DNA from 3 places in the Rhizobium sp. No.120 genome. Region 2 is predicted to be linked to each of the others. Evidence: riboswitches for the same ligand, from Rfam matches in the RefSeq annotation. Region 2 holds a riboswitch; each other region holds the start of a gene.
The links. Region 2 has a riboswitch for thiamine pyrophosphate ahead of thiM (hydroxyethylthiazole kinase). Riboswitches for the same ligand answer to the same signal wherever they lie in the genome.
Positions count from the first base shown of each region.

Region 1: linked by a shared signal. The riboswitch ahead of thiB (thiamine ABC transporter substrate binding subunit) and the one ahead of thiM (hydroxyethylthiazole kinase) in region 2 are both predicted to bind thiamine pyrophosphate.
Region 3: linked by a shared signal. The riboswitch ahead of thiC (phosphomethylpyrimidine synthase ThiC) and the one ahead of thiM (hydroxyethylthiazole kinase) in region 2 are both predicted to bind thiamine pyrophosphate.

Region 1 is NZ_BAAJNQ010000009.1:94,427-104,827, forward strand. It holds gene ACYJRZ_RS22640 (ABC-F family ATP-binding cassette domain-containing protein) at 1-1,066, opposite strand, end outside; gene ACYJRZ_RS22645 (thiamine diphosphokinase) at 1,069-1,722, opposite strand; gene ACYJRZ_RS22650 (MarR family winged helix-turn-helix transcriptional regulator) at 1,795-2,322, opposite strand; gene ACYJRZ_RS22655 (MDR family MFS transporter) at 2,488-4,023, shown strand; TPP riboswitch at 4,094-4,210, shown strand; gene thiB (thiamine ABC transporter substrate binding subunit) at 4,260-5,288, shown strand; gene thiP (thiamine/thiamine pyrophosphate ABC transporter permease ThiP) at 5,296-6,930, shown strand; gene ACYJRZ_RS22670 (thiamine ABC transporter ATP-binding protein) at 6,923-7,651, shown strand; gene ACYJRZ_RS22675 (M48 family metalloprotease) at 7,931-9,454, shown strand; gene ACYJRZ_RS22680 (RNA polymerase factor sigma-32) at 9,492-10,355, opposite strand.
Region 2 is NZ_BAAJNQ010000006.1:38,785-49,185, reverse strand. It holds gene oiaX (3-oxo-isoapionate-4-phosphate decarboxylase OiaX) at 1-795, opposite strand, end outside; gene ACYJRZ_RS18465 (hypothetical protein) at 857-1,051, shown strand; gene ACYJRZ_RS18460 (transcriptional regulator NanR) at 979-1,683, shown strand; gene ACYJRZ_RS18455 (hypothetical protein) at 1,775-1,987, shown strand; gene ACYJRZ_RS18450 (undecaprenyl-diphosphate phosphatase) at 2,189-3,061, shown strand; gene thiD (bifunctional hydroxymethylpyrimidine kinase/phosphomethylpyrimidine kinase) at 3,211-4,017, opposite strand; gene thiE (thiamine phosphate synthase) at 4,014-4,649, opposite strand; gene thiM (hydroxyethylthiazole kinase) at 4,646-5,449, opposite strand; TPP riboswitch at 5,501-5,597, opposite strand; gene ACYJRZ_RS18430 (DUF1127 domain-containing protein) at 5,832-5,978, shown strand; gene yghU (glutathione-dependent disulfide-bond oxidoreductase) at 6,537-7,412, shown strand; gene ACYJRZ_RS18420 (hypothetical protein) at 7,623-9,236, shown strand; gene ACYJRZ_RS18415 (sigma-54-dependent transcriptional regulator) at 9,289-10,401, opposite strand, start outside.
Region 3 is NZ_BAAJNQ010000005.1:166,422-176,822, reverse strand. It holds gene ACYJRZ_RS17400 (thiamine phosphate synthase) at 27-620, opposite strand; gene ACYJRZ_RS17395 (thiazole synthase) at 617-1,390, opposite strand; gene thiS (sulfur carrier protein ThiS) at 1,393-1,590, opposite strand; gene thiO (glycine oxidase ThiO) at 1,581-2,558, opposite strand; gene thiC (phosphomethylpyrimidine synthase ThiC) at 2,560-4,386, opposite strand; TPP riboswitch at 4,479-4,610, opposite strand; gene ACYJRZ_RS17375 (M14 family zinc carboxypeptidase) at 4,702-6,057, opposite strand; gene ACYJRZ_RS17370 (porin) at 6,718-7,809, shown strand; gene ACYJRZ_RS17365 (TetR family transcriptional regulator) at 8,025-8,681, opposite strand; gene ACYJRZ_RS17360 (RNA polymerase sigma factor) at 9,471-10,043, shown strand; gene ACYJRZ_RS17355 (hypothetical protein) at 10,036-10,401, shown strand, end outside.

The sequences.
Region 1 (10,401 bases), on a different contig from region 2:
CCTCGCGCTTCTGGTCGAGCGTTGCAATCTCCAGATTGGTGCCGAGCTTGACCGTGCCGCTGTCCGGCTCCAGCTGCCCGGTCAGCATCTTCAGAAGCGTCGTCTTGCCGGCACCGTTTGGGCCGACGAGACCGATGCAATCGCCGCGATGCACACGGATCGAAAAAGGTGCGACGATGACCCGCTCATTATAGGCCTTAGTGATCTTGTCCGCCTCGATCACCAGCTTGCCGCTTTCCTGTGCATCAGACGCAGCCGCCTGTACCGTGCCCAAAGCGCCCTTGTGGCCGCGATAGCGCGAACGCATGTCCTGCAGCTCGCCGAGCCGGCGCATATTGCGTTTGCGTCGCGCCGTCACGCCGTAGCGCAGCCAGTGCTCCTCGCGCTCGATCTGCTTGCCGAGCTTGTGCTGCTCCAGCTCCTCGGCTTCCAGCACCTGATCGCGCCAGGCCTCGAAATGAGCAAATCCTCTGTCCAGCCGGCGCGATGTGCCGCGATCCAACCAGACGGTCGCGGTCGAAACCTTCTCCAGGAAACGCCGGTCGTGCGAGATCAGCACGAGCGCGCTGCGGCTCTTTTGCAGTTCACCTTCCAGCCATTCGATCGTCGGCAAGTCCAAATGGTTGGTGGGCTCGTCGAGCAGCAGGATATCCGGCTCGGGCGCCAGAACGCGCGCAAGAGCCGCACGGCGCGCCTCACCGCCGGAAAGATTCTTCGGATCCTCTTCGCCGGTCAGACCGAGATGAGAGAGCAGATAGGTGACGCGATAGGGATCATCGCCAGGCCCAAGGCCGGCTTCGGCATAGGCCGCGACCGTCTTGTAACCGGCAAAATCGGGCGCCTGCTCGAGATAGCGCACTGTCGACGATGGGTGGCGGAAGACTTCGCCCGACTGCGCCTCGACGAGACCAGCGGCGATCTTCAGGAGCGTCGACTTGCCCGAACCATTACGTCCGACAAGGCAGATCTTGTCGCCCGGCTCCACCTGCAGGCCGGCACCTGCGAGCAGTGGCGCACCGCCGAAGCTCAGAAAGATGTCGTCGAGTTTCAGAATGGGAGGGGCCAAGATCAGACTCCGGAAAGATCATAAGGGCGGGCAAGAACGATCGCCCTGCCGCTGCCGAGCGAAAAGCGCACATCGCCTTCCGCTACGTTGGAAATGGTGCGCGATGCGCCGAAGGGCAAATGAAAATCGCGCAAGGGATAACGGGCATTGTCGATGAAGAGACCCGTGAGATCGCTGAAACCGAGAACCGAAAACAGAGAACCGGCCGGCAGCGCGAGCGAGAGATCGCCCGGCGGAAGCGGCATCGCCTCCTCGTCACCCGATGTCAGCAGCACGTCAAAGCCTTTTTCGGCGAGCTGGATACCATATAGCAGATGCTGGATCGCATGATCGGACCGCTCGCCACCCATGGCGCCCGCCAGGATCAGTCTCGTGGCACCGCGATCAATCGCTTCCGAAACGGCGATCTCGCCATCCGTCGCTGCCTTGGCCGCCGGATAGGGCTGCTTCGGCACGTTCGGAAAGGCCCCCTGGAGATCGGCAGGCGTGGAATCGAAATCGCCGACCCACAGCTCCGGCTCCACCCCGAGCGCGAGCGCATGGCGCATGCCGCCGTCGGCTGCGATGAAACGGCTGTCGGAAACCGCGGCGCGCAATCGCTCCGTCAGGCGAAGCTCGCCGCCAAGCAGGATGGTGAAGGTGGTGGACTGGCTCATGAGGCAAGCCCATAGCGCAAAGTCATATGCCTAGGGAAGAGCGGCTTTACCGGAACAGCCCAGGCGGGCTGATTACTCGGTCGTTTCCTTTATGGCAGCCTGGACGACACGTTCGTAGCCGCTGACGTAGCGATCGAACAGAAACGAAAAGCTCTCAATGTCCTCGGGCGACCAATCGGCAAAGATGCTCCCGATAACGGCGTATTTCTGCACCTGGATTTCCGACAGCAAACGCTGCCCGAGGGCGGTCAGCACCACGACGATACGCCGCGCATCCGCCTGCGATGCCTTTCGGCGCAACACACCACGTGCCACCATGTCGGCAGTGATGCGGCTCGCGCGCGAGGGATCGATGCGCAACAGCTCGGCAATCGTGCCGACCGTTACCTCGCCCGTATCTTCCGCCCGCCGCACGACATCGAGTACATCGAGATGCGAAAGCTCGAGCCCGGGGGCGACGTTCTGAATGGCGAGCCTGCCGATCATGCGACGGCCAGTCAGCAAGCGCATGCGCATCATCGCCTGACCGATGCGCAGAAACTTCTCGTCTTCGGCCAGCGTTGGAACTTCGATATCTTTTGTATTCGTCGCAGATGTCATCCCTTCAGCATAGCAGAGGTCGAGGAGAAACAAAACATGCAAATGGCATTCACCTGCCATTGACAATTATATGCTAATAGCACATATCTTCTTCCATGAAGACCGGGCGTCCCGCGCATTCGCTCGATAGCGCAGCGTTCCGGCCCAGTTCGGGTTCCTTGCTCCATGGACATGCAGACAAGCTTCACGCCGCTCGTGGCGGATCACAAACGGCGGCTTATTCTTTTCCTGTTTCTGATGACGGCCATGTTCATGGCGACGCTCGACAATCAGATCGTCTCGACGGCACTGCCGACGATCGTCGGCGAGTTCGGGCATCTGGATCGCTTCGGCTGGATTGGCTCGGCTTATCTTCTCTCGCTTTCCGCCGTCATGCCCGTCTATGGCAAGCTCGGCGATCTCTTCGGCCGTAAGTACGTGATGATGACGGCGATCGCGATCTTCACGGTCGGCTCCGCCGTATGTGGCCTGGCCGTCTCGATGAACACGCTGATCGCCGCTCGCGTCCTTCAAGGCTTCGGCGGCGGCGGCATCATGGTCTCGATCTTCGCCGTCAACGCCGATCTCTTCGAGCCGCGGGAACGCGCTCGCTATCAGAGTTATTCGAGCCTGGTGCTCATGGCTTCCGGCGCCATAGGTCCCGTTCTCGGCGGCACGATGAGCGATCTCTTCGGCTGGCGTTCGATCTTCCTCGTCAACGTGCCGATCGGCTTCATCGTGCTCGCCGGTCTTGCCTTCATGCTGCCCTACCGCAAGCCGGCCCGCCGCCCGAAGATCGATTATGCCGGTGCCGTCGTCCTTGCCCTGACGACGACGAGCATCGTGCTTGCAGCTGACGGCAGCGAGCTCTTCGGATCTCTGCTGTCGCCACAGTGCCTGGGCATCATCGCCTTCGGCATCGTCTGCGCTATCGCCTGGGTCTTCATCGAGCGTCGCGCACCCGAGCCCATCGTTCCGATGACGTTGTTCCGCAACCCGACATTCGGCCTTCTGCTGATCATCTCGATCACCAGCGGCGCCGTGGCCATCGGCATGGTCAATTATTTTGCGCTCTTCTTGCAGACGACGACAGGCCTTTCGCCCTCCATGGCCGGGCTGCTGTTCATACTCCTGACCGGCGGCATCGTCTGCGGCTCGCTTTCCGCCGGTCGGCTGATCGCGGCCAAAGGCCGTTACAAGCCCTTTGCCGTTGCCAGCGCCAGCTGCAGCACCATCGCATTCGCTTCGCTTGCCTTCGTCCATGCCGGCACGCCAGTCGTCCTCATTGGCAGCCTGATGCTGCTGCATGGCATCGGCATCGGCCTTGCCCAGCAAGTGCCTGTCATCGGCGTACAGAATGCAGCGGCTGCCCGTGACGTCGGCGCTGCGACCGGCGCCGTCACGCTGTCGCGCATGGGCGGCGCCTCGATTGCCATCTCCATCTACGGCGCGATCATTGCTGCCAAGCTCGGCAATGTCGGCGTCTCCATATCAGGGGTATCCAACATTGAAGAGCTGACGCCGAAGATGATGGCCGCCTTGCCCGAGATTACCCGCGAGGCCGTGGCCAACGCCTATGCGAGCGCCTTCAGCCCGTTGTTCATGACCGCCGCCAGCATCTGCCTCTTCGGCCTTTTGACGGCGCTGACGCTGAAGAATGTGCAGCTCCCAGGTGCCGCGAAGAAATTCGAAAGTCCGGCGGTCGCGGAGGCCGCCGAGTAAATCTGTCATGCTGCAATCGGCAAGGGAATCATTTCCCTTGTCATCCCTCCGTCACGAGATTAAATCTGCCCATGCTCTAACGGGGTGCCTTATGTCCTTCGGACATTTCGGCTGAGAGGCTTTCACCGGCCAACCCGCGGAACCTGATCCGGCTAACACCGGCGGAGGGATTAGACGCGTGACGAAATCATGGCGCCCTTTCCCTTTCAAAATGAAACCAAAAAGGAGGCGCCGTCATGCAACACCGCTCGCTATTGTCACTCTTCGCCGGCCTGGCCCTTGCCGCCGGGACGACCTTTTTTGCCGCACAGCCTGCCGCAGCAGCCGACAAGACCCTGACCATCTACACCTATGAAAGCTTCACCGCCGAATGGGGTCCGGGCGCCAAGATCAAGGCAGCCTTCGAAAAGACCTGCGGCTGCACGGTCAATTACGTCGCCGTCACCGATGGTGTTGCACTTCTCTCCCGCCTGAAGCTGGAAGGGACGGGCACCAAGGCCGACGTTGTTCTCGGCCTTGACACCAATCTCATAGATGAAGCGAAGGATACCAGCCTCTTCGATGCCAGCGGCGTCGATACCTCGGCCCTCAAGGTTCCCGGCGGTTTCAAGGATGACGTCTTCGTGCCCTACGACTACGGCCATTTCGCCGTGATCTATGACAGCCAAACGGTTAAGAATCCCCCCAAGAGCATGAAGGATCTCGTCGAGGGCGATCCCAATCAGAAGATCGTCATCGAGGATCCGCGCACCTCGACGCCGGGTCTCGGCCTGCTGCTCTGGGTTAAGTCGATCTATGGCGACAAGGCCGCCGATGCTTGGACAAAGCTCAAGGGCCGCATCCTAACCGTCACCCCCGGCTGGTCGGAAGCCTATGACCTCTTCACAAAGGGCGAAGCGCCGATGGTGCTCTCCTATACGACGTCGCCTGCCTATCACATGATCGAGGACAAGACCGACCGCTATCAGGCAGCCGCCTTCTCGGAAGGGCACTATATCCAGATCGAGGTCGCCGGCCTCGTCAAGTCCTCGCCGAACAAGGACCTGGCCCGGGACTTCCTGAAGTTCATGATCTCTCCAGGCTTCCAGGACATCATTCCGACAAGCAACTGGATGATGCCGGTTTCAGCCACTTCGGAGCCACTGCCGGACGCCTTTAACAAGCTCGTGGTGCCGTCGAAGACCTTCCTGATGAGCCCCGCCGACGTCGACAAGAACCGTAAGGCCTGGATCGACGAATGGCTGACCGCCACCAGCGGCAACTGACGCCTTGATCATACTTACGGCACCCGAGCGAAGAGGCGCTATTTCAGGCGGGGCAGTCAGCCTTGCCGGCATCGTGCTCTTCGTCGGGATCGCCGTGCTCGTCCTGCTTGCCGCCGGCATCGAGTCCGGCGGCACCAATCCCTTGGCAGATCCCTACTTGCTGCGCGTTCTGCGTTTCACGTTGCTGCAGGCGGTGCTTTCGACGCTCCTCTCCGTTGTGCTCGCCATTCCGGTCGCGCGCGCATTGGCGCGCCAGCCGCGCTTTCCCGGCCGGCTTTGGCTCATCCGGCTGATGGCCGTGCCGATGGGCCTACCTGTGCTGATCGGCGCGCTCGGCTTGCTCGGCATTTGGGGTCGGCAGGGGCTCATCAATCAGGCGCTATCGGCACTCGGCCTGTCACAGCCAGTTAGCATTTATGGCCTGGCTGGCATTCTGCTTGCGCATGTCTTCTTCAATATGCCGCTCGCCTGCCGGCTGATGCTTGCCGGGCTGGAACGCGTGCCGGCGGAATATTGGCTTGTGGCCGGCGGGCTCGGCATGCGGCCCGCCTCGGTCTTCCGCTTCATCGAATGGCCTATCCTGCGCGGCCTTATTCCCGGCATTGCCGGCCTGATCTTCATGCTCTGCGCCACCAGCTTCACGCTGGTTTTGATCCTCGGCGGCGGCCCAGCCGCAACGACGCTGGAAGTGGCGATCTATCAGGCGCTCCGCTTCGATTTCGATCCCGGGCGCGCCGTCATGCTGTCGCTGCTGCAGATCGCCGTCACACTCCTTGTGCTGGGCGCCATGACGCTGTTTCACGCCCCCGACGATCACGGGCTCACGGGTGGCCGTGCTCTGCGCCGCATCGATGGTCAGGGAATGGCTGCGCGATTCGGCGATGCCGCGTTGCTGGTGGCCGCTACACTCTTTCTCGGCATGCCCCTCGCTTCGATCGTCGTGACCGGTCTGGAAGCAAATCTTCTGAAGCTCGTCGCCCAGCCGATCTTCCTGCAGGCGGCATTCACGAGTCTTGCAATCTCGCTTGCCGCCGGATTTCTCGCCGTGCTGATATCCTTTGCGATCATTCGCGCCCGCTCAGCGGCAGACCGCCGAAAGACCCTTGGTCTGCGCGGTCTGTCCCTCGCACTAGTCGCAAGCTCCTCTCTCATCCTGCTGGTACCGCCGATCGTGCTGGCGACCGGCTGGTTCCTGGCGCTCAGGCCATTGGGCGATCCCAGCCGCTTTGCAGCCGTCCTCATCATTGTTATCAATGCGCTGATGGCGCTGCCCTTCGTCATTCGTGTCATCGAGCCGGCCTATACAGTCCATGTCAGCCGCACCGGACGATTGGCGGCAAGCCTCGGCCTTCACGGCATTGCGCGCCTGCGCATGATCGATTGGCCCGGTCTGCGCAAACCGCTCTTCACGGCGCTCTCTTTCGCCATGGCCCTGTCGCTCGGCGATCTCGGCGCCGTCGCGCTCTTCGGCTCCGATAGTCTGATGACCCTGCCCTGGCTGGTCTATAGCAAGCTCGGCAGCTACCGCACCAACGACGCCGACGGATATGCCTTGATCCTTGGCCTGGTATGCCTTCTCCTGACCATAGCCGGGACGGTGGGCCAGAGCGCACCAAATGACGAAAGCAGGCGAAATGACTGACGGCAGGAGCATGAAGGCAGGAGAGATTGCCATGGAAGGGGTCGAGCTGCGCCTGGGCACGCATGACTTCCGCTTCGACTGCGCATTGCCACAGGGCAAGATCATCGCCATCACTGGACCGTCGGGATCCGGCAAATCCACCTTTCTCAATTTATTGGCCGGCTTCGAGCAGCCCGATCGCGGCCGCATCCTGCTTGCCGGGCAGGATGTAAGCGGCCTGCATCCCGCCGAACGGCCGGTGTCGCTGGTCTTTCAGGACAACAATCTCTTTGCCCATCTCGACCTCTTCACCAATGTCGGCCTCGGCATCAGCCCGTCATTGAAGCTTTCGAAAGAGGACCGGGAAAGGGTCTCGCAGGCCTTGGCCCGTGTCGGACTGCCCGGCTTCGAGACGCGCAAGCCGGGAACGCTCTCCGGCGGCGAGCGGCAGCGTGCCGCCTTCGCTCGGGCTCTGGTGCGTGATAAGCCGATCCTGTTGCTGGACGAGCCTTTTGCCGCGCTCGATCCCGGCCTGCGCTCCGGAATGGTCGAACTTTTGAAAACCCTGCATCGCGAAACCGGCAATACTGTGCTGATCGTCTCGCATGATCCGGCCGAAGTACGGCGCCTTGCCGACCACGCCATCTTCATCGACGGCGGCACGATCAAGCTCGCCGCGCCCATCGAAACCTTCCTTGAGGCGGGCAGCATTCCGGCACTGACCACATTTCTGCAACATTGATTGCGTCGCAGCATCTTGCTGCCGGTTTTGCCTTAATTTCGTCTAGCGAAGCGGCTGAAAGTCCTCGGAAATGCTTGCTAAAATACAACGCCGCCACATTTAAACGGAGTCTCGCTATGCAACCGGTGCGAAAATCGGCTACAGCAAGGGGTGGAGACCGTCCGGGTAAATGCGGATCGGTGGGGGCTGAAATAATCTTTATCGGCGCACGACGATGATCGGTCCGGTAAGGATCAACCGGATTTGGCGCCGAGCCGGCATGGCAGCGAAATGAGTAGGATGCAGGTCCTGAAGCAGAGCAAGCGAGCACAACGAAGGATCGATGCGACCGTCGCAGCCCGTTTGCGCCGCTTTGTCCCCGTCCTTACGGCCGCGGCGATATTGAACGGCTGCCAGACGGTGCTGGATCAATCCTACCAGCCGAGCGTTTCGCCCTCCGCCAATCCGCAGATCGTTTCTGAAGTGCAGAAGAACGATCCTCGCGCGCAGATGGGCGCTCGCGAACATCCGCGTATCCTCGCAAGCTATGGCGGCGAATACAAGGATGCCAAGACGGAGAGGCTCGTTGCCCGCATCGCCGGCGCCTTGACCAGCGTGTCGGAAAATCCGCAGCAGTCCTACCGCATCACCATTCTCAATTCTCCCTCGATCAACGCCTTTGCGCTGCCGGGGGGCTATCTCTATGTAACCCGCGGCCTTCTGGCGCTTGCTAATGATGCGTCCGAAGTCGCCGCGGTGCTGTCGCACGAGATGGCGCACGTAACAGCCAATCACGGCATCGAGCGGCAGAAGCGCGAAGAAGCCGAAGTCATCGCCAGCCGCGTCGTTTCGGAAGTCCTGTCGAGCGATCTGGCCGGCAAGCAGGCGCTTGCCCGCGGCAAGCTGCGTCTTGCCGCCTTCTCACGCCAGCAGGAACTCCAGGCCGACGAGATCGGCATCCGCACACTCGGCCAGGCCGGCTACGATCCCTATGCCGCCGCGCGCTTCCTGAACGCGATGGAAGACTATAGTCGCTTCATGTCGGCCAATTCCGACGTGGACCAAAGCCTGGACTTCCTTTCGAGCCATCCGAGCACGCCGCAGCGTATCGACCTTGCCAAGGCTCACGCGCGCGAATTCGGCGAAGAAGGCAAGGTCGGCGACATCGGCCGCGATTATTATCTCAACGGCATCGATGGCCTGCTTTATGGCGACAGCCCTGAAGAAGGCTATGTGCGCGGCCAGACCTTCCTGCATGGCGGCCTTGGCATCCGCTTCGACGTACCGCCGGATTTCCGTATCGACAACAAGGTCGAAGCCGTCATGGCGACCGGCCCGGGCGACATCGCCATCCGCTTCGACGGCGTTGCCGATACCCAGAATCAGAATCTGACGAACTATATTTCCAGCGGCTGGGTCACCGGCCTCGATCCTTCCTCGATCAGGTCGATCACGGTCAACGGCATGCCGGCCGCCACGGCACGCGCTTCGGCCGATCGCTGGGATTTCGATGTGACTGTCATCCGCGACCGTACCCAGATCTTCCGCTTCCTGACGGCGGTGCCTAAGGGAAATATCGCCCAGCTCGATCAGACGGCCAATGTGCTGCGCGCAAGCTTCCGGCATATGACTCCGGAAGAGGCGGCCTCGCTGAAGCCGCTGCGTGTTCGCGTCGTCACCGTCAAGCCCGGCGATACGATCACCACGCTCGCTGCCCGCATGATGGGCACCGACCGCAAGCTCGACCTGTTCAAGCTGATAAACGCCCTGCCAACCGGGGCAAACATTGCACCGGGCGACAAAGTCAAGATTATTTCGGAATGATAGCGGGCGACTTCTCCCGGGCGGGAGAAGCGCGCATTCAGGCGTAGCTGGCCATGCGGGGATCCGCATCCACCAAAGCGTTGCGGAGCTTGTCCATCGCCCGGCTTTCGATCTGGCGCACACGCTCCTTGGAAATGCCGAGATCAGCACCGAGCTCTTCGAGCGTCGCACCGTCTTCGACCAGGCGGCGCGCCTGAATGATTTTCATTTCGCGCTCGTTGAGATGTTTCAGCGCCGATGCGAGCCAGACGCGACGACGCTCGCCGTCGATCATGTCGGAGACCTGCTCGTCGGGAAGCGGCTCGTCGCTGATCAGAAAATCGATGCGCTCGGCACTTTCGGAATCGCCGGCAATGGAGGGGGCCTGCAGGGAGGTATCGCTGCTGGAGAGGCGCGCATCCATCGTCTGCACATCTGCAAGGCTAACACCGAGCGTGACGGCGATTTCCTCATGGATGGATTGGACGGTGACGTTGGAATTGCTGCGGGCAAGCTTGGCGCGCAAGCGGCGCAGATTGAAGAACAGCGCTTTCTGAGCAGAACTCGTGCCGCCGCGTACGATCGACCAATTGCGCAGAATATAGTCTTGGATCGAAGCACGGATCCACCAGCTTGCATAGGTGGAGAAGCGAACTTCCCGCTCCGGCTCGAAGCGGGCGGCCGCTTCCAACAGACCGACATAGCCTTCCTGCACCAGATCGCTCATCGGCAGTCCGAAATTACGAAACTTCCCCGCCATAGAAATGACGAGGCGCATATGGGCCGTTGCTATCTGATTGCGCGCACCACGATCGTCGTGGTCTTTCCAGCGTATGGCGAGATCGTGCTCTTCGTCGCGATCGAGATAGGGAGCAGCCATCGCAACTTTGATCATGCGCCGATCTGCAGACATATTCGTCATATGCATCTCCTGGGTTTCGGCCTCAAATCGTCTCTATGCCGCGGTC
Region 2 (10,401 bases):
GACGAGGCCGGAGCGCTTGCGCAGGAAGCTCATGCCGCCGAAGCCGATGGAGTTGATGTTGACAACAGCGCAATTGCCGCCGGCCTTCAGTACGAGATCGTGGTTGCGCATCATCTCATCGGGATCGGCATGCGAAATGCCGAAGGCATACATGACCTTCTTGCCCGTCTTCTGCTCATGATCGAGGATCAACGGCATGATGGCTTCGACGCGCTCCTTTAGCGGCGAATAGGCCGGGCTCATCAGCTTCTCGTCATCCTTGATGAAATCGACACCGGAGCTGATCAACTCGCCGACAAGGGCGGCGGTCTCCTTTGGACGCAAACCGAGCGCCGGCTTGACGATGGTGCCGATGATGGGCCGACCGCTGACGCCGGTCAGGCGCAAGCTGCCGGCAACGCCGAACTGCGGCCCGGGATGTGCATCGCGAAAGGCCTCCGGCAACTTCATATCGACGATGCGGATGCCGGTCATGCCCTTGATCGAGAAGACGCCGCCGATCGCGATCGTCATCAGCGCCGCAAGATCGGTGCCGATCGCATCCAGCGGGAAGGCGATGTCGATGTCGGCGCGATGAATCGGGCCATGGCCCTCGGCTACCTCCGGCCAGGTCGGGCGCTCGGCGTCGGCAAGGGGGCGTATCGCCACAACACGCGCGGCCACGCGCGCCTTGAGCTCTTCCGTCTCGCCCGGCAAAGCGACAAACGTGCCCGTCGACTGATCGCTGGCGATCTTGCGAGCCATCGCCTCGATGCTACCAGGCGTTTCGATACGGTAGGTGATGGTGATGGTCATGAGTGGATGAATGCTCCTCTCGCCGACGATTTCGCGTGGCGCAAACTGGTGATCTGGTATAATGAGTATTCCAACTTCTGCAACTATTTTTTGTCCGGGTGCCGATAAGGCGACTCGTATGGGCTTCCGCCATGGCGGCCAAAAATGCATAAGGGAGGAAAAGCTTTGGGAAAGCGGGATTCCATGGGCGAGCCAGTCGAACAAATTGTACGGCGAAAGCTATCCGATGAAGTATTTGACCGGCTGGAGCGGTTGATTACGTCGGGAGAGCTCAAGCCCGGAGATGAGATGCCATCCGAGCGTGTCCTCATGGAGCGCTTCGGCGTCGGGCGTCCGGCGATCCGCGAAGCCATGCAGGCACTTGCCAATATGGGGCTGGTCAACATTTCCCACGGCGAACGTGCCAAGGTGCTTCAGCTCACCGCGAAGTCGATCTTTCGGCAGGTCGACCTCACCGCAAAGATCATGCTCTCACAATCACCTGATTCTCTCGAACAGCTAAAGAGCGCGCGCATCTTCTTCGAGCGAGGCATGGCGCGAGAGGCGGCCCAGCGCGCGAGCAAGAAAGATGTCACCGATCTAGCCGAGATTATCGAGCGGCAGCGCGCCTCACTCGGACATGCCGAGGATTTTATTTCGGCGGACATGCAGTTCCATACGCGCATCGCCCAGATTTCCGGCAATCCGATCTTCGCTGCCGTCAGCGAGGCGATGCTCGCATGGCTGAAAGCCTATCACACCGACATGCTGATCTGGACCGGCAAGGAAAAGTTCACGCTGGTCGAACACGAGGAAATCCTTGCACGCCTCGCTGAAAACGATGCAGATGGCGCCGAGCAGGCGATGCTCAAACATCTGGAAAGATCGCGTGCGCTCTATACGAAATGAACATCCGTCCTGGTTTGGCAGCCAGGCGCCCCTGTCGTAATTCCTCCTCAATCCTTATGGAATCTGTTGGCGCTCAAACGAGGCGTGTGTGATGATTGATTTCTTTCAGCGAAACTTAGCGTTTTTCCTCGCCGCCTTCATGACGGCGGTGGCCATAACCCTTTACAATCTGAGCTGTCTTCTGCTCAGGCATCACCATACGATGCTGCACAATCTGCATCACGCGGCAGGCGCCCTGGTCCTCCTTGCAGGCTTCTACACCGTGATCCGCTACATGCAGGCATTGCCGGAAGATGAAGGCTAGAAATACACCAAACTCCGAAATTCGAGCCGGCAATTTCAGATAGAGTTCAGCCTACGCCGCTATATCCTCGACCTGTCCCGATGCGAAATTGGCGACACCTTCGTCAGGTGTTGCCAAGTTCGATTTGGGAACCAGTTTCACAGCTAGTTCGTCGCACCACTCCGGTGCAAAGCCCCCATGAACAACTGAGGATATCAAAACGTGGCTGATGTTTGTACGCAAGGCGTGGATACGGGCTTTGTTGCCCTGGGCTATGCCAAGATTGCAATTCTGGGCATCGTGCAGGGATTGACCGAGCTGCTGCCGGTCTCATCCACTGCCCACATGCGCTTGGTGCCGGCCTTGCTGGGCTGGCAGGACCCCGGTTCTGCCTTCTCGGCTACGATGCAGCTTGCAGCACTTGCCGCGATCGTCTCCTATTTCTGGAGCGACGTTCGTTACGTCACCTTCGGGTCGCTCGATGCAATCAGGCAAAAGGACTGGAGCTCCCCCTCTATCCGGCTTGCGATCGCCATCGTGATCGCGACTGTACCGATCGTGATCGCCGGCCTGCTGCTGTCGTCCTCCCTCAATGCCTGCGGCACGTCGTTGCGCAGCCTCTGGGTGATCGGCATAGCCTGCCTGGTCATGGGCTTGCTCTTGGCGGTGGCTGAGCTTTACAGCCGCCACCGGAAAGACATCGGTCAGATGACGCTGATGGATGCCCTCTTCGTCGGCATCACGCAGGTGGGTGCTCTTATTCCCGGTGTCTCACGCTCGGGTTCGACGCTGACCGGCGCGCTCTTCCTCGGATTGAAGCGCGAAGAGGCCGCCCGATTCTCATTCCTGCTCGGCTTGCCTGCCATTGCGCTCGCCGGCTTGAAGGAACTGTATGAACTCCATAAGGCGCATATTCCGATGGAAGCCTGGTCGGTTCTGCTCGTCGGCCTGATCGTCGGCAGCATATCCTCCTTCATCACCATCTGGGGGCTGATGCGTTTCCTGGAGCGCTTTTCGACCTGGCCTTTCGTCATCTACCGTATCGGCCTTGGTGCAATCATACTTTTTGGCGTGTTGACTATGGGCTGGGCCTGAACCGGTCTTGCCATTCGACCGTCAATAAAAGAAAGGCGCTGCCCGTCAGGGCAGTGCTTCTCGTCTTATGCCCTATCTTAGGACGAGGCCGCATCCCACAGCGGAAACGACGACCTGATCGTTGAGTAATAGGGCCATTTCTCTCCTCCTTATAGATTCGCCCACAGCGCATGGAAATGCTGCACAGGCCCATGGCCGCTGCCGACAGAAAGCTGGCCTGCGGCAGCAACCGCGGCGGCGAGATAGGCCTTGCCGACGGCGACAGCTTCGGGAAGCGACAGGCCTTTGGCGATCTCTGCCGCGATAGCGCTGGAGAGCGTGCAGCCCGTTCCATGGGTATTCTTGGTCGGCAAGCGCTCGGCTTCGAACCAGGTCAGGCGACCGGTGCTTGCGAGCACATCTGGACTTTCGTTGCTCTCGAGATGGCCACCCTTGACGAGTACAGCTGAAGGCCCGAGCGCTGCAAGCGCACGCGCCTGGCGCGCCATGTCTTCGCGGCTTTTCGCCTCCGCGTCATGCAACAGCGCAGCCGCCTCGGGCAGGTTCGGTGTAATGACGGTCGCCAGCGGTAGCAATCGCGTGGTCAGTACGTCAACGGCATCGGCAGCCAGTAGGGCGGCGCCGCCCTTGGCGATCATGACCGGGTCGAGGACGACGGGTACATCGCGATGTCGCGCCAGAATGTCCGCGACGGCACTGGCGATGGCGGCATTGGCGATCATGCCGATCTTGACGACATCCACTTGGATGTCGGCAAAGATCGCATTGATCTGGTCTGCCACGAAATGTGGAGGCACCGGATGGACGCCGGAGACGCCTTGCGTGTTTTGCGCGGTCAATGCAGTCAGGGCCGCCATTCCATAAACGCCGCGGGCGGAGAAAGCCTTCAGGTCGGCTTGAATGCCAGCGCCGCCGGAGGGATCGGAGCCAGCGATGGATAAGACATTGCGGATCATTGACGGGCCTCCTTGATGGCTTTCGCGATGAGGGTTGTCGCGGCTTGCGGGTCCCCTTGGCCGCATATGGCCGAGACGACCGCGAGACCATCGGCGCCAGCTGAGTAAACGCTCGCGGCATGCTCCGCCTTCAGGCCGCCGATTGCTACTGATGGAACGGGGCAAAGCCTGACGATGCGGGCAAGCCCGTCGAAGCCGATCGGCTGCTTGTGGTCGGGCTTGGTGGGCGTGGCGAAGACCGGGCCGACGCCGGCATAATCGACGATGCCGGTATCTATGGAGGAGGCGAGAGCCTCCGTCTCTACCGAAAGGCCGAGGATCATGTCCGGGCCGATCATGCGGCGCGCCTCGGCAGCATTCATATCCTCCTGACCGATATGGAGGCCATCGGCGCCGATAGCGATGGCAGCCTCGACATTGTCGTTGACGATCAGCCGGACATTTGTTCCGTGCAGGATTTGCTTGAGGGCGCGGCCCGTCTCGATCATGGCGGCTATCGGTGCATACTTGTCGCGCAGCTGTACGATGGTTGCGCCGCCCGCAACGGCTGCACGGGTGGTTTCAATCATGCCGAGGTCGGCACACAGCACGGGGTCGAGGACGAGATAGAGCGAGAGATCGAAGTCTTTCATGCTGCTGATATCCTCGCATCGCGATCCAGCACTTCCGGGCTAAGGGCGGCAAGAGCATCGAGGAAACGCCAGGAGAAGGAGCCTGGCCCGTCTGCAGCCGCTCCAGCCTGTTCGCCGGCGACGGCGAAGACCGCGAGCGCCGCAACGGTCGCATGGAACGGATCATCCGGAGCTGCCGCCGCAAAGGCACCGACGAGGCAGGTTAGCGAGCATCCAAGTGCGGTTACTTGCGGCATCAATGGCGAACCGCCTGCGATGCGCTTCGCCTTCTGCCCATTCGTCACAAAATCCGTAACGCCGGTGACCCCGACTATGCAGCCGTGCCTTTCGGCGAGCAGTCGGGCGGAATCTTCCGCTTGTTCGACGGCATCCCTGCTATCGACGCCCTGACCTCGGCTGGCGCCGCCGGCAAGCGCGATGATCTCTGATGCATTGCCGCGAACGATCGCCGGCCGCAGCTCCAGCAATTGGGCTACCGCCTTGCGACGAAACTCTGTCGCATAGTGGGCGACGGGATCGAGGACCCAGGCCTTGCCCGCCTCGTTTGCCGACTGCGCGGCCTTCAGCATACCCGCAAGCCAGCCGGACGAGAGCGTGCCGATATTGATTGTCAGTGCGCCGGAGATCGCGGCAAACTCGCCGGCTTCCTCTTCGGCATGTACCATTGCCGGCGATGCCCCGGCGGCAAGCATCACATTGGCCGCAATATTCATGGCGACGAAATTGGTGATGCATTGCACCAGGGGAGGGTTCGCCCGCATGCTGTGAAGCAGATTGCCTGCAGTTGTCTGGTCTTGCATATCGCCCCTTTCAGGCGGGCGAGACGCACAGGGACGACGTGCTGGTGCTTTACGAGGTCCCGAGCGACTCCCTCCGCCAGCATGATCTGGTTCAGGTTCGAAGGGTGCTTCTCAGCCCGCCGGATGGCGGACGCCCCTGTCTCTCATCTCTCTTCTTTTCGCAGACAAAGGCGGCGCTGTCATCAGCAAATCGCGAAGGTAGGCGCGACCGCTGGCAGGAAGACCGCCTGCTTTTCGGGCGACGTATGCACTATTCGCATAGGTGCACTGATCCCTTAGCTCTGCAAAAAGCCGACAGGTTCGACTATATGTTTCTCATGGAAGCGACGGGAGCGCCAAGCACGGCCGCTCAGCTTCGAAAGCCCAAGGAAAGGGGATCATCATGAACGTAGCACGCTCTTTCAATAACTGGCGCAAGTATCGTCAGACGGTCGCCGAACTTGGCCGTATGTCCACGCGCGAACTGCACGACCTGGGTATCGATCGCGGCGATATCCGCGATGTTGCCCGCGCAGCGATCGCTCGCTAACGGCCGCACCGGCTCCTTATAAAGCTGTATTATGCCAGCGCCTGTTCCCTTGAGCAGGCGCTTTTGCTTTATGGGCATCCCTCATTCTTCGGCGCACTGCCTGAAGATTGTGATTGATCTAGCTTCCCGGTTTTCGCATGGCGCATAACTGCCTTGCAAAGAAATGCCTATGAACTGAGCAGAAGACTGGTATGTTCTCCTCATCGAAGCGATGCATCTCCTCCCGCATCCCTTCGCTTGGCAGACGTCCTTATCCTCCTCCCAGGGACGGCTGCAGGAATAGCGGAACTCCTCCTCCCATCCGCTGTTCGGTTCTTGTAAAAAGCCTGCCGCTCCTCCTCCCGCGGCAGGCTTTTTCGTTTCATGGACCTGCAGAAGATTGGCAGTGACCTAACTCGGTCGAGAAGCTCGCGTTCCAGCCCAAGCGGCAGGAGCGCTTCCGCATTAAAGAGTGCGCATTCTCCTCTCGCAAAAATGAAGAGCGGCCCCTATGTGCGACCTATGTAGCGCGCTACATCGAAGATCGCCCAAATTCGATTCCCGAAAAGGAGGATGCCCATGACCGGTTCTGCCGAATACACACCGCCGAAAATCTGGACCTGGAACAAGGCCAATGGCGGCCAGTTCGCCAATATCAATCGACCGATTGCTGGCCCCACCCACGAGAAGGAACTGCCTGTGGGACGCCATCCCCTCCAGCTCTATTCGCTTGGAACGCCGAACGGCGTGAAGGTCACCATCATGCTCGAAGAGCTGCTGGCGCTTGGTCACAGCGGGGCTGAATATGATGCCTGGCTGATCAAGATCGGCGAAGGCGATCAATTCGGCAGCGGTTTCGTCGATGTCAATCCGAACTCGAAGATCCCGGCTTTGCTCGACCGCAGCGGTCCGAAGCCGGTCCGCGTTTTCGAATCGGGCTCGATCCTGGTGTATCTCGCCGAGAAATTCGGCGCCTTCCTGCCGAGCGAGCAGCCGGCGCGTGCCGAATGCCTTTCCTGGCTGTTCTGGCAGATGGGCAGCGCCCCCTATCTCGGCGGCGGCTTTGGTCATTTCTACGCCTATGCCCCGACAAAGATCGAATATGCGATCGATCGCTTTGCCATGGAGGTGAAGCGTCAGCTCGACGTGCTCGATCGTCGCTTGGCCGAAAGCGAATATATCGCCGGGAGCGACTATACGATCGCCGATATCGCCATCTGGCCGTGGTATGGCGGTTTGGTCAAAGGCTGGCAATATGGCGCGGCCGAGTTCCTGCAGGTGCAGGATTACAAGAATGTTCAGCGCTGGGCCGAGCAGATCTACTCGCGTCCTACCGTCAAGCGCGGCCGCATGGTCAACCGTATGTCGGGCGATCCGTCCGAGCAGCTGCGTGAGCGCCACGATGCCAGCGACTTCGAGACGAAGACGCAGGATAAGCTGGAAGCTGCCGGTTGATAGGCAGCTTTGCGCGTAATTTCTTCGCACCGCGGTCTCCGGATCGCGGTTTTTTATTGGCTTTGCCAGCGATCTTGGTGAGGCGGCCAAGTCAGCCTCGCTCCATCTTGTCGGGTCTAATGTCTCGCTGCCGAGGCTTTGTCGCCCGGCGAAAAACGCAAGGCGCTCCTGCAATGCGTTTTAACGATGGCGCAAAAGGACTTCTTTTCCATGCAGCAAGTTGCTGACGATAATGCCCTGGATAACAATGTCATCTCAGGCGCGTCGTCGCAGCAATCGAGCGGGGAAAGAAAGGCGCTTTTAAAGTGCCTGGTTTCTGGCGGCGACGAGCGACTGGATTGCGATATCGTCAGCGGTCTCAATATGTATGGTTACGGCCCGGCACCTCGTCAGAGCGACCTCGCTTTCGGCTCTTCCACCGCATCGACCATTTCCGCCTCTGCCTTTGCCGAAGTCGAAAGCTACTACGCCGATCTGGTCCGCGAAATGGAAACCGAATCGACCGCGGCCATCTATGAGCGTGAAATTGGACGAGTACGTCAGGATCTCCTGCGGCTGCTCGATCTCAATCACGTCGCCGGACAACCGCATGTCGACGCGATTCTGGCCACATCGGGCACGGACATTCATCTCTTTTCGGCAGCACTCCTGGCGGGCGAGGGCGAACGTGCCCTGATGACCATCACGTTGATGGGAAACGAGACGGGCAGCGGCGTCATGACGGCGTCGGCCGGGCGACATTTCATGAGCCGCGTCAGTAGCGCACAGACCGTCGCCAAGGGCGAGGAATTGCGGGCGGGAGATGCCACGCGCAACGCCACCATCGCGGTGCGCAATAGGGATGGCTCCCTTCGCGCCGACAGCGAGGTGGAAGAGGAGCTGCGCGGTCTTATCGAGCTTGCGCGGGCAGCCGGCCTCAGATGCCTGCTTGTGGTAACCGATGTTTCGAAAACCAGCCTGCTGGCGCCGAGCCTTGAGACTGTCATGCGTCTGAAGGAGCGCTTCAGCTCGGTGCTAGACATCATGATCGACGCTTGCCAGTTCCGCCTGTCGGCGGCAACGATCCGCGCCTATCTCACCCATGGCTTCATGGTTGCGTTGACGGGTTCGAAATTCCTTGCCGGGCCGATTTTCAGCGGCGCACTTCTGTGCCCGCCAGAAATGTCGCAACGCTTCAAATCGCGCTCTCTGCCCGCAGCCTTGGCTGACTATTGCGGGAAGGCAGAGTGGCCCGAAGACTGGGCCGCTCGCGATATCTTGCCGGACCGCGCCAATCTCGGCCTTCTGCTACGCTGGAAGGCCGCGCTGTTCGAGCTCAGACGCTTCCTCGATCTTCCTGAAGACCGTGTCATTACGGTCCTGTCCGCCTTTGCCGACGCCGTCTCTAATCGTCTTGCGAATGATCCGGCTTTTGAGCCTTTGCAGAGCCGGCCATTGGATAGGCGTGAGCTGTGGGACGCATCATCGGCTCTTCGCTGGGACTCGATTCCCTCCATTTTCTCGTTCTACCTGCGCAATTGCACCGATGGCGCCATGCTGATCGCAACGGAAATGGCGGCCATCTACAAGGATTTGGCCATCGACCGTGATGGGGTTGCGTCGGTGCGTCTCGGCCAGCCCGTTCGCTGTGCCGATTTTGGCGAGACGCCCGCAAGCGCCCTCAGGATCTGCTTGAGCGCTCCGTTGGTCGTGGCGGCCTCCGGGAGCGATGAAGCGCTTGCAGCGGTAATCGCGCAAGCGATGTTGGTCCTGGATCGCACCGCCGAGGCGGCGATCCGACTAAGCGACGGTTCCGAAGCCAAGGAGATGCGCCGCAGCGCCTGAGCCGCATCGCGCAAATCCGTTTCAGATGGCGTGGTCGCTCATCGGCACTGGATCAAGAGCCCCGGCGCTCGTCTCCATCAAAGCCGGCAAAATCGCCTCTGACGATGCCGTGACGCTGGAGCTTGTCGTAGAAGGTCTTCCTGGGAATGCCGAGCGCTTCGACGGTGCGACGCACATCGCCATTGTTCTGCGAGAGGGTTTCGCGGATGAGTTCGGCTTCGTAGCGCTCTACTCGAGCGGGCAACGGCAAGCCTTCATCCGCCGCCGGCATTTCGTCGGATTTTACTGCTGCCGACTCGAGGCCAAGCACGAAGCGCTCGGCAAAATGCGAGAGCTCGCGAACGTTACCCGGCCAATCGTGCTCCCGCAAATGGCGGCGCACCGCGTCAGATATAGCCGGCGCCTCGCGCTTGAAGCGGCTGGCGGCACGATCCGCGAAGTGGCCGAAGAGCAGGGGGATGTCATCGCGCCGCTCACGCAGCGGCGGAATGGAGAGCGTAACGACGTTTAAGCGATAATAGAGATCTTCGCGGAAATCGCCGCGCTGTCGGGGGTCGCCGAGATCAACCTTCGCCGCCGCGACGACGCGAAGATCGACCGGGCGGACTTCATTGGTGCCGAGCGGCGTCACCTCGCGCATTTCCAGCACGCGCAGCATCTGTACCTGGATTGCCAGCGGCATGCTTTCGATCTCGTCGAGAAACAGGGTACCGGCGCTTGAATGCTCGATGCGTCCGACGCGCTTCTTTTGCGCGCCGGTGAAAGCGCCCGGCTCGTGGCCGAAAAGCTCGCTCTCGATCACGGTTTCTGGCAGGGCACCGCAATTCAACGCAACGAAATTGCCTTTCGCGCGCCGGCTCCAGCGATGCAGCAGGCTCGCCACCACTTCCTTGCCGCTGCCGGTCTCCCCTGTGATAAGCACGTCGACATCCGTATCGGCGATCTGCCGCAATGTATGGCGCAGTCGCTCGATGGCAGGGGTCTGTCCAATCAGCGGTAGATCGCTCTGCGCCTGTTCCGCCGCTTGCCGCAGCGCCCGGTTTTCCAGCACAAGCCGCCGTTTCTCGGCCGCCCGCCGCACGCTCTGCACCAGCCGGTCCGTGGCGAAGGGTTTGGCGATGAAATCATAGGCGCCATCCTGGATCGCCTGCACCGCCATCGGAAT
Region 3 (10,401 bases), on a different contig from region 2:
GCGCGATCTTGTCAATTTGGAGGCGCCTATCGAGTCGCCGCAATCCATTCGAGCGTTCGCGATTCAGGATCAGGATTGCGGGTAATATCGGTCACGACCGCGGCGATATCGGCGCCGTGCCCGAATACGCCCCCAAGACGCTCGACTGTCAGGCCGCCGATCGCGACGAGCGGCCGCTTGCCGATGCGAGCCTTCCACTTGCTGAGACGCTCGAGACCCTGGGGTGCCCAAGGCATGGCCTTGAGCACGGTCGGATAGATTGGCCCCAGCGCTATATAATCGGGTTCGGCAGCAAGCGCTGTCTCCAGCTCCGCCTCATCATGTGTCGAAAGCCCCATCTTCAATCCGGCATCCCGTATGGCGGAGAGATCGGCGGAAGCGAGATCCTCTTGGCCGAGATGGACGAAATCGCAGCGCTCCTCGATTGCAAGCTGCCAATAATCGTTGATGATCAACTGGCATCCATGCGCGGCACAAATTGCGCTCGATTGGCGAATTTCGGCGCGAAGCTCTGTGGCGCGATCCTTGATGCGCAACTGCACCAGCTTGACGCCGAGCGGCACCAGCCTCTGTATCCAATCGGCGTTATCGACGATGAGGTAGAAGGGATCGAGCGTCATGCGAAAACCGCCTTTCCGATCACTGGCGTCGAGGGCACGGCCATATCGCGCGGCTCCAGCATGCCGGCACCGTAGGCCTGGCGGCCGGCATCGATGGCCTTGGCGAAGGCTTCCGCCATCGCGGCCGGATCGCTCGCCCCAGCAACCGCTGTATTCAGCAGCACGGCATCGAAGCCGAGTTCCATGACGGTCGCCGCATGCGACGGCCTGCCGATGCCGGCGTCCACGATCAGCGGCACCTCGGGAAAATGTGCTCGCATCGAGCGCAGGGCGGAGAGGTTGAGCGGCCCCGCCGCCGTTCCGATGGGCGCGCACCAGGGCATCAGCACCTTGCATCCAGCTTCCAGCAGCCGCTCGGCGACGATGAGATCGTCCGTCGTGTAGGGAAAGACCTCGAAACCGTCGTTGGTGAGGATTCTCGCCGCCTCCACCAGCGCGAAGACGTCGGGCTGCAGCGTATCGTGATTGCCGATCACTTCGAGCTTGATCCAGTTGGTCCGAAACACTTCACGCGCCATTTTCGCGGTTAGCACCGCCTCGGATACGCCGTGGCAGCCGGCGGTATTAGGAAGGACGCGAACGCCGAGCTCGCGAATCATCTCGAAGAAGGCACCGCCATTGCGCCCGCCTGCCGTTTCCCTGCGCAGCGACACGGTGACGATCCCGGTTTGCGAACGTTTGACGGATTCCGCCAGTACGGCGGGGGAGGGGTAGCGCGCGGTGCCGAGAAGAAGGCGCGATGCGATTTGCGTTCCGTAGAGTTCAAGCATGGTCAGCCTCCCTGCATTGGTGTCAGGATCTCGATCCTGTCATCGTCGGTTAGGATATGGTCGCCGCGTTCCTCGCTATGGACGAGTTCGCCATTGACGGCGGTTGCCAGCCACTCGCCCTCATATTCGAGTGCCAAGAGGAGTTGCGAAAGCGTCGTTGCTTCAACAATCTGCGCTTCGCCATTGATGATCAGGCGCATTGGCGGCTCCTTTCGTTGTGTCCGGAAAAGACGAGATCGGCGGCTTTCTCGGCCATCGCCGGCGCCAGCAGGAAGCCGTGACGATAGAGGCCGTTGACGAAGATGGTCCCTCTCTCGCGTCTTACGCGGGGAAGATTGTCAGGAAAGGCAGGGCGGATGCCGGAGCCGGTTTCGACCACGGCGGCTTCAGCAAAGGCCGGATGCAGCGCATAGGCTGCGTTCAGGAGCTCCATCAGCGAGCGAGCGGTGATCGGCCCTTTGAAATCGGTCTCGATCATCGTCGCGCCGATCATGAACAGGCCTTCGCCGCGCGGCACGATATAGACGGGAAAGCGTGGATGCAGCAGGCGGATGGGCCGTGAAAGTGCGATCTCCCTGCTCTCCAGATAGAGCATCTCGCCTCGCACGCCGCGCAAATCCTGGATTTGGCCGATATGAGCAGCCCCCGTGCAATCGACGACTTCGGAAAAGCCGCCATCATCCGGGAGTTCGCCGCTAAAGGTGGCGCCTTTTGCAGATAGACCGTTCTTTAATGATTGCAGGACCTCGCGGGGATCGAGATGTGCTTCTTGCGGAAAGAACAAGCCCTGGCGGAACCGGCCGGCAAGCGAAGGCTCAAGGGCGGCGATGTCGTCTTCGTCCAGCCAGCGGTAATCCGTCGTGCGGCTGGCGAATCGCTTCAGCTCGTTTAGATCGCGATTCGGTGCGACGACGAGGGTGCCGTTGCGGACGATCTTGCCAGGCAGAATCTCGTCCCATCGATCGGCGGAATCACGGCCGAGCATCAGCACGGTCTCCTCGGCGCTTTCGCGTTCGCACCATGGCGCCAGCATGCCGCCGGCAAGCCAGGAGGCGGCGCGCTGAAAATTCCGGCTTGGATCTAGGACCGTGATTTCGGCTCCGCGCCTGATCAGCTCGTGGGCGACAGTGAGGCCGGCAACGCCGGCCCCTTTCACAAGGATACGCATGTCACTCGGCCGAATGCGAGGCGGTGTCGATCGGCATATAGAGATCGCCACCCTCCCGGTATTTTGCCGCCATGGCTTCCAGCCCTTCCTTCTGTGCTTCGGCGCGGATGTCATGCGAAATTCGCATCGAGCAGAATTTCGGGCCGCACATCGAGCAGAAATGCGCGACCTTGTGAGCTTCTTTCGGCAGGGTTTCGTCATGGAAGCTGCGAGCTGTGTCCGGATCGAGCGAGAGGTTGAACTGGTCCTCCCAGCGGAATTCGAAACGGGCGCGCGACAGGGCATCGTCACGGACCTGGGCGGCCGGATGACCCTTGGCGAGATCCGCGGCATGCGCTGCGATCTTGTAGGTAATGACACCTGTTTTGACGTCGTTGCGATCAGGCAAACCAAGATGCTCCTTCGGCGTGACGTAGCAGAGCATCGCCGTGCCGAACCAGCCGATCATAGCGGCGCCGATGCCGGACGTGATGTGATCATAACCCGGCGCGATATCCGTCGTCAGCGGCCCGAGCGTGTAGAAGGGCGCCTCGCCGCAGACGGCGAGCTGCTTGTCCATGTTCTCCTTGATCTTGTGCATCGGCACGTGGCCGGGGCCTTCGATCATCACCTGGCAGTCTTTTGCCCAGGCGATCTTCGTCAATTCGCCGAGCGTTTCGAGCTCGGCAAACTGCGCGGCGTCGTTGGCGTCGGCAATCGAGCCCGGTCGCAGGCCGTCGCCGAGCGAGAAGGAGACGTCATAGGCCCGGCAGATGTCGCAGATTTCCTCGAAATGCTCGTAAAGGAAGCTCTCGCGGTGATGATGGAGACACCACTTGGCCATGATCGAGCCGCCCCGCGAAACGATGCCGGTCACGCGATTGACGGTCAACGGAATGTAATGCAGCCGCACGCCGGCATGGATGGTGAAGTAATCGACGCCCTGTTCGGCCTGTTCGATCAGCGTGTCGCGATAGATCTCCCAGGTCAGGTCCTCGGCAATGCCGCCGACCTTTTCGAGCGCCTGGTAGAGCGGCACCGTGCCGATCGGCAGTGGCGAATTGCGGATGATCCATTCGCGGATGTTGTGGATGTTGCGGCCGGTCGAAAGATCCATGACGGTATCGGCGCCCCAGCGCGCGGCCCAGACCATCTTCTCGACTTCCTCAGCCATCGAGGAGGTGACGGCGGAATTGCCGATATTGGCGTTGATCTTCACCAGGAAATTCCGGCCGATGATCATCGGCTCGCTTTCGGGGTGATTGATGTTAGCCGGAATGATCGCCCGGCCGGCCGCGACTTCCTGGCGGACGAATTCCGGCGTGACATGGTCGGGAATATGGGCGCCGAAACTCTCGCCGTCACGAATCAGGGCTTCCGCCTTCGCCTTGCGGCCGAGATTTTCGCGGATGGCAATGAATTCCATCTCAGGCGTGATGATGCCGGCGCGTGCATAAGCGAGCTGGGTGACGGCCTTGCCGTCCTTTGCTCGCAAAGGCTGCCGCTTGGCCGGAAATTCCGGTGTCAGCCGCTCGCCGGTGACGAAGCCGTTGTCTTCGGGGCGCACATGCCGGCCTTCATAAGCCTCGACATCGCCGCGAGCGAGAACCCAGTCGCGACGCAGTTGCGACAGACCCTGCTCGATGCGGATCTCGGCCCCCTCGATCGTGTAGGGGCCGGAAGAATCATAAACAACAACAGGCGGCTCGCCAGAGGTCGGATGGACGCTGATTTCGCGCATCGGCACGCGAATGTCTGCGTGAATGTCTCCGGAGACATAGATCTTCCGCGATGCCGGCAGCGGGCCGGTGGTGACGGTCGGAGTGAGGGTCTTTGCGGCAATATTCATGGTTTGAGGCTCCAAGTTGCGGTTGGAGACCCAGTCAATCAGCCGGAATGATGGAAAGACGCCGGCATGGAATCCACGTGGGAATCCGAAGCCTTCGAGCGCTTGCACCGTCCCTACGCCAGTATGAACTGGATCAGGTTCAACGGGTCACTGCGCCACAGGAGGCAAAGCCTCATTGTTCAGCAGTATCTCAGCCCCTTGCCGGGACCCCCCTGGTGAATGCTGAAAGGCTATGCTTTCCCGTCGGTTCCTGTCAAGTCTGCCCGGCCGCATTCGCGATTGCTGTGTTCACTGAAGGGAACCTAAAGCTGCGCCTCATGGTTTCCTACCAGCCAACAAAGCTGTCATCGTTGCGACACCGGCATGCAGCTGGAATTGGACGAGCCGCTTCAGCGGAACCGGTCGCAAACCCTCCGTTTGAGCGAGAATCTCTGTCTGTGCTGACAGCGCATCATGACAATTGGAGGCCAAGCGAAACCCTTCTCGCCGATCCAGTGAGCTGAGCGCCAACCGACGCGCAAGCGCAATCGTGCTTAGCCGCTCCATCCGGCCACCAACATGTCGGATCGTGTACTCCGACCATGTCAATGCTTCGTCATGCGCCGCGTCCGCTGTCCGGACCTCACTCGTATTGGAGAAGTGATTCCGGTGTTCAAGGATGATACGCCACATATTGTCCGCAGCGACGTTCGCTTTTGCGTAGTCAAGTGCCAGAGCCCGTTCGGCAAGCCGGAGCGCTTCACGGTTCCAGTCTCTGAGATTGGCTTCGACATCAGCCTTGCTGTAAGGAGATGGCGTCACATCTAGCAATAAATCGCAGTCCCAGTACGGGGCTTCGGCAAATAGGCAAACAGTACCGTTGGCCGCGCTATAGCCGGCACTCGAATTGCCAATAGGCCGCATACCTGGTTCGCGATAATCGGAGGAACCGATCTCACCGGGATGGTTGCACATATTGGGAAAACGATAGAGCCCGGGTTCCCACTTGAGCTCGTTGAGCGCCGCGTCTCCGACGACATTGAGTGGCAATCCATATCTCCCGCATAATCCCCTGAGTTCTGTCGCCAAGCCCGGCGGCATTCCGGAAACGAGGAAAAAGGCACCACCGAATTCCGAGTTGTGAAGCGAATACAGAAAATCCGGCTTTGCCAGCTCGATCGCGCGTCGCCAAGCCAGGTTCTCAGGCATCGGATGGCGGCTCAGTCGATCATCCTCAGTGCAGGGAAAGGCATATTCCGCCTGCCGATCCAATGGCGGTCGATAGTAATTTTCATAATAAGTCAGAATATCCCCAGGCGAGGAAAACCACCCTTCGTTCAAACGGATGGCGTCCGGCTCGATCGCTTTGATAAAGTGCCAACGATATGGCAACGCTTCGCGAAGCGCTGGGTCGGCGCACAAACGCGCGATCAGATGTTCGATAGCTAGGCAACCGATCAGCTCATTGGGGTGTGGCGCTCCAACAAATAAGGCGGACTTCGAGCCGTTCCCGATCGAAATCATGTCGATCGGCTCACCTTGGCCAGAGACACCGACCCTGGCGACAGACGCAATATTGGGAAACTTCCGCAACGTTGCCTGCGTATTCCACACCATCTGACCGAAAGTGGGGATAGCTGTCAGGTCTGGAACGGTGTCGAGGACATCGAGAACAACTTGAGGAAGTTCCATGGTCTACATCGTCTTCCAATATGGCTTCGATTTCCCGTGCGTTGATGCCAGAGAACAGCATTCGGTCGCCACTGTTATGTAAACTCAAATCTTGAGTAGTCATAGCAAAGTTTGACCGAGCCACTCTTTCTGCCTCGCTTACTTGGCAGAAGACTATTCTCGTTCATTCGCGATTTGTCCCTTTCCAATGGCGCCATCGCCGATCCGCGACATTGGCCTGGATGGTTCGGCGGCAGCGGCAACGCCGGCCGCCGTGCTGCGATCGATTGCCGGCACGCATTTGCCTTAACTGTGCGATGCCGTCGCACTCGCCGGAAGGAGCGATTCCAGTCCTGTCGCCTCCAGTTGCATTTAAGCAACAGCAATCAAGTCTAGTCGGGGGGAGAGGGGTTCACAGAATTGACAAACATACGGGCTGTTTGTAAACCAAATACAGGACATTAATTGTCTTACGGACGAGCAATCGGCCGGATCGGTAGAGGCATTTCAAAACCTTTGCCGCGGGGGTGAATCATGGAGGTTAGAGGGGACTCAAGCCGACATCAGGTGCGTATTTGCCGGACTGCCCGGTTGCGTTTAGACCGACGTATTCCTTAGGGTGGTATTCCAGCTTTGTACTCGCGGTAAATTGGAATGCATATTGCAACCAGGAGTTTAATAATGAACATCAAGAGCCTTCTTCTCGGCTCCGCTGCTGCACTGGCAGCAGTTTCTGGCGCCCATGCGGCCGACGCGATCGTCGCTGCTGAGCCCGAGCCGTTGGAATACGTTCGCATCTGCGACGCATATGGCGCTGGCTACTTCTTCATTCCAGGCACTGAAACCTGCCTCAAGATCGGCGGTCGCGTCCGTACCGAAGGCGAGTGGTACGATGCCTACAACCCGAACAGCCATAACGGTACGCTGTGGCACACCCGTGCAGAGCTGAGCGTCGACACCGCGACCGACACCGAATACGGCCCGCTGAAGACCAACACGGTCATCCGTTGGGATTGGAACGACGGCAACTCCACCTCCACGAAGCTGCTGTTCGCCAACATCAGCCTCGGCGGCTTCCTCGTCGGTAAGGCAGATTCGCAGTATAACTATTACATCGGTTACGCCGGCGACGTCATCAACGACGACGTGATCTATGACGGTCCGTACGAACTCAATCAGTTGACCTACAGCTACGATGCCGGCAATGGCTTCACGGCTGTCGTTTCGGTTGAAGACTCGAACTCCAGTGGCTCGGGCGCTTCCTATGGCTCCAGCTGGTGGTCTGACGACAAGGGCAACCATTACGCTCCTGATGTTGTCGCCGGTGCTGGCTTCAAGTCGGGCGCATGGGGCTTCAAGGTCGTCGGTGGTTACGACTCGATCGTCGAAGAAGGCGCCATCAAGGCCCGTATCGATGCTGACTTCGGTACCTTCTCGGCCTTCTTGATGGGCGGCTGGAACACCGATGGCGACAAGCTGAACAAGTACGCAGGCACCAACCTCGATCGTTCGGCTTGCCCTGTTAACGATCCGTCGAAGTGCGGCTGGGGTGACTGGGCTGTTTGGGGCGGCGTTGGCGTTCCGATCAACGAAAAGCTGAAGTGGAACCTCCAGCTCGCCTACACCGACTCCAAGATCTTTGCCGCTACCACCAACGTCAAGTGGAACCCGGTCAAGAACCTGCTCATCGAGCCGGAAGTCTCCTACACCAACTTCGATTCTGTGAACCAGGATCAGTGGGCTGGTATCCTGCGCTTCGAGCGTAGCTTCTAATATCGAATTACCCGGCTCAATGCCGGGTATGAGAAGCCTGACGTTCCAATCCGTCAGGCTTCTTTCATCGATCGGTTGACCTCCGATCAGAGCAAAGGATCTGGCTTTCCCTCCGGATCCTTTTTTATTTCCAGCTTTGGGAAATCGGTTCAGCTCCTGGCAGAAGCTTAAAACCGCCATCGTCGGTTCTCTTCAATTCCGAAGGGAAAGCCGTTCTAGGCTTTTTCCGGTATCATCGTGGCAATCGCCAGCTCCTGCGTCTGTGCCAGCGGGAACCAGGTCTTCAGCACCATCTTTATGAACATCTGTCCACACGGGACTAATTCGAAGCTGCCTCGGTCGAGTGTCCATTCGGTGATCAGGCCGCCGATGACCGCTGTCAATGCCGAAGCGGCGGTATCCGGCGTCCAGGGAGCCGGAAGTTTCGTCTTTTCATCCATAAGGGTGAATATGCGTTCGAAATTTTCGTGCATGTCGTGCCGAAACGAACTTGCCCGGCTCGTGGTGCCGTCGCAAAACGCCATGTCGAGATGCATCATAACTTTCAGCATGCTGCGCTTGCGCGGATCGCTGTGAATATCGTCGAATATCGCGGCTATCGTATCGGCGACGAGATCAAGCGGATTGGGCGGCAGTTCCTTCGACATCCGCTCCGCCAGATCCTTGAACGGCTGCTGGGCCTCGTCGCGGATTGCAAACATCAGCCCTTGCTTGTTCTTGAAATGCCAGTGCACCGCCCCCCGCGTGACACCGGCGGCTACGGCTATCTCTTCCAGGCTGACATTCTCGTAGCCCTTGTCGAGAAACAGAGCTTTTGCGGATTGCAAAATCTCGTTCCTCGTTTCTGCCGCCTCCTCCTTAGTTCGCCTCATTCACCTCTCCACAGAAACCGATGTTCAAGCTGTGCCCCTCTTCTTGATATTCTTCTTCCATCATGCCGTTCAGTGCTGAAGCCCCATATACCAGCGATGCTCGACAGGATGGAGGTATTTATCTATCCTCAAAAATTGAGCAAGGAAATCGCAACAGAATATATCCTGTCAAGCACTATAAGCCACACGCAAGTTTCCCTGAGCAATTTCCCCATTTTGTGAAGTGAAAATCGGAAGCTGATGGCGAAATATATTGGCTGAGCGATCTCGGGTACGCTTCTTTGGGAAGTTATCTAGCGGTTAAGTTGTGACCTATGATGCGTTTAGCCTTCGGAGTTCGCAGATCCGTCAGCGGATATTGATCATCGAAGTCTTGATTCCGCCTTCATGCCATGGGTCTCACTGTCAAGGCTTTATCCCTACACCGGCAGGACCGGACAACAATCAATCCGCCGCCGCTCTTATCTGCTTGAGCCTTTGTCTGCCGTCTTGCAAGCTGGCAATAGCTAGAGTCCGAATTGTTGAAACTCCCGCCTTCTGGCAAGCCGGCTTTTTATGCGACCATTCTTAAATGGCCTTTCAACGTGAAAGAAAATTCGAAAATTCCTGGCATGAGAGCGACGGATTTCCCTAAGGGCCGCGTTCAATTCCTGTGAGCCCGCATTTGATGTCGAAGGATGATACGCTGACCGAGATGCTGCGATCCAAGGGGCGCCGTTTGCCGGCCGAAAGGCTGAGCGCGAGGTGTCATGCAGGTATCGTGGGGAACTGGAGCGGTGGCGATTGTCGATGAGGTGGGATCGTGCGCCCAAAAGTAGCGACCCGGATGATGATCTGCTTGGCCGTATCGCTGCGGGCGACGTTTCGGCAATGCGCATGATGATTGCGCGGCAATTGCCGCGCATCGTCGCCGTCGCGACCCGCATGCTTGGCGATGCCGCCGAGGCCGAGGATGTGGCGCAGGAGACATTTTTGCGCGTCTGGCGAAATGCCGGCGGCTGGCGCCAGCGCAACGCTCGCTTCAGCACTTGGGTGCATCGTGTGGCGATCAACCTTTGCTATGACCGCCTGCGTCGGCGCAAGGACGTTCTTGCCGAGCATCCGCCCGACATCGAATATGAAGGACCGGCGCCGGATGCGGGGTTGATGAGTGAGGACGATCCGTCGAGGCGCGTCGAACGGGCCTTACAGATGATTGCGCCCCGGCAGCGCGAGGCGATCATTCTGGTTTACTATCAGTCACTGTCGAATGCCGAGGCAGCCGAGGTCATGGATGTCAGCGTCGATGCACTGGAAAGCCTGCTTGCGCGTGGAAGGCGCTCCTTGCAGGGGCTTTTGTTGAAGGATGAGGGCGATGGTTGAACATATCGCGGGTCCGATGAATGCCGAGCGGTTTGAAGCACTGACTGCGGCCTATGGCGGTGATATCGGCCGATGGCCGCAGGCTGAGCGCGCAGCCGCGCGGGATTTTGCCAAGAGCCATGCCGCCGCCGAAACGCTTACGCGCGCGGCCGATCTGGACGCGTTGCTCGACACCTACGTCGTAAATCCCCGTCCCACCGGCCTGGAAGAGCGAATTCTCGCAAAGCTCGTACGCCGCCTGACGATGCGAAGCTGGTTCCGCTTTGGCTCGGCCGGTATCGGCCTTGTGGGGGTCGGCATCGCCGGCGCGCTTGCCGGCAGCATTGCCATTGCCGTCCTGGTTCCAAACCTAACATCC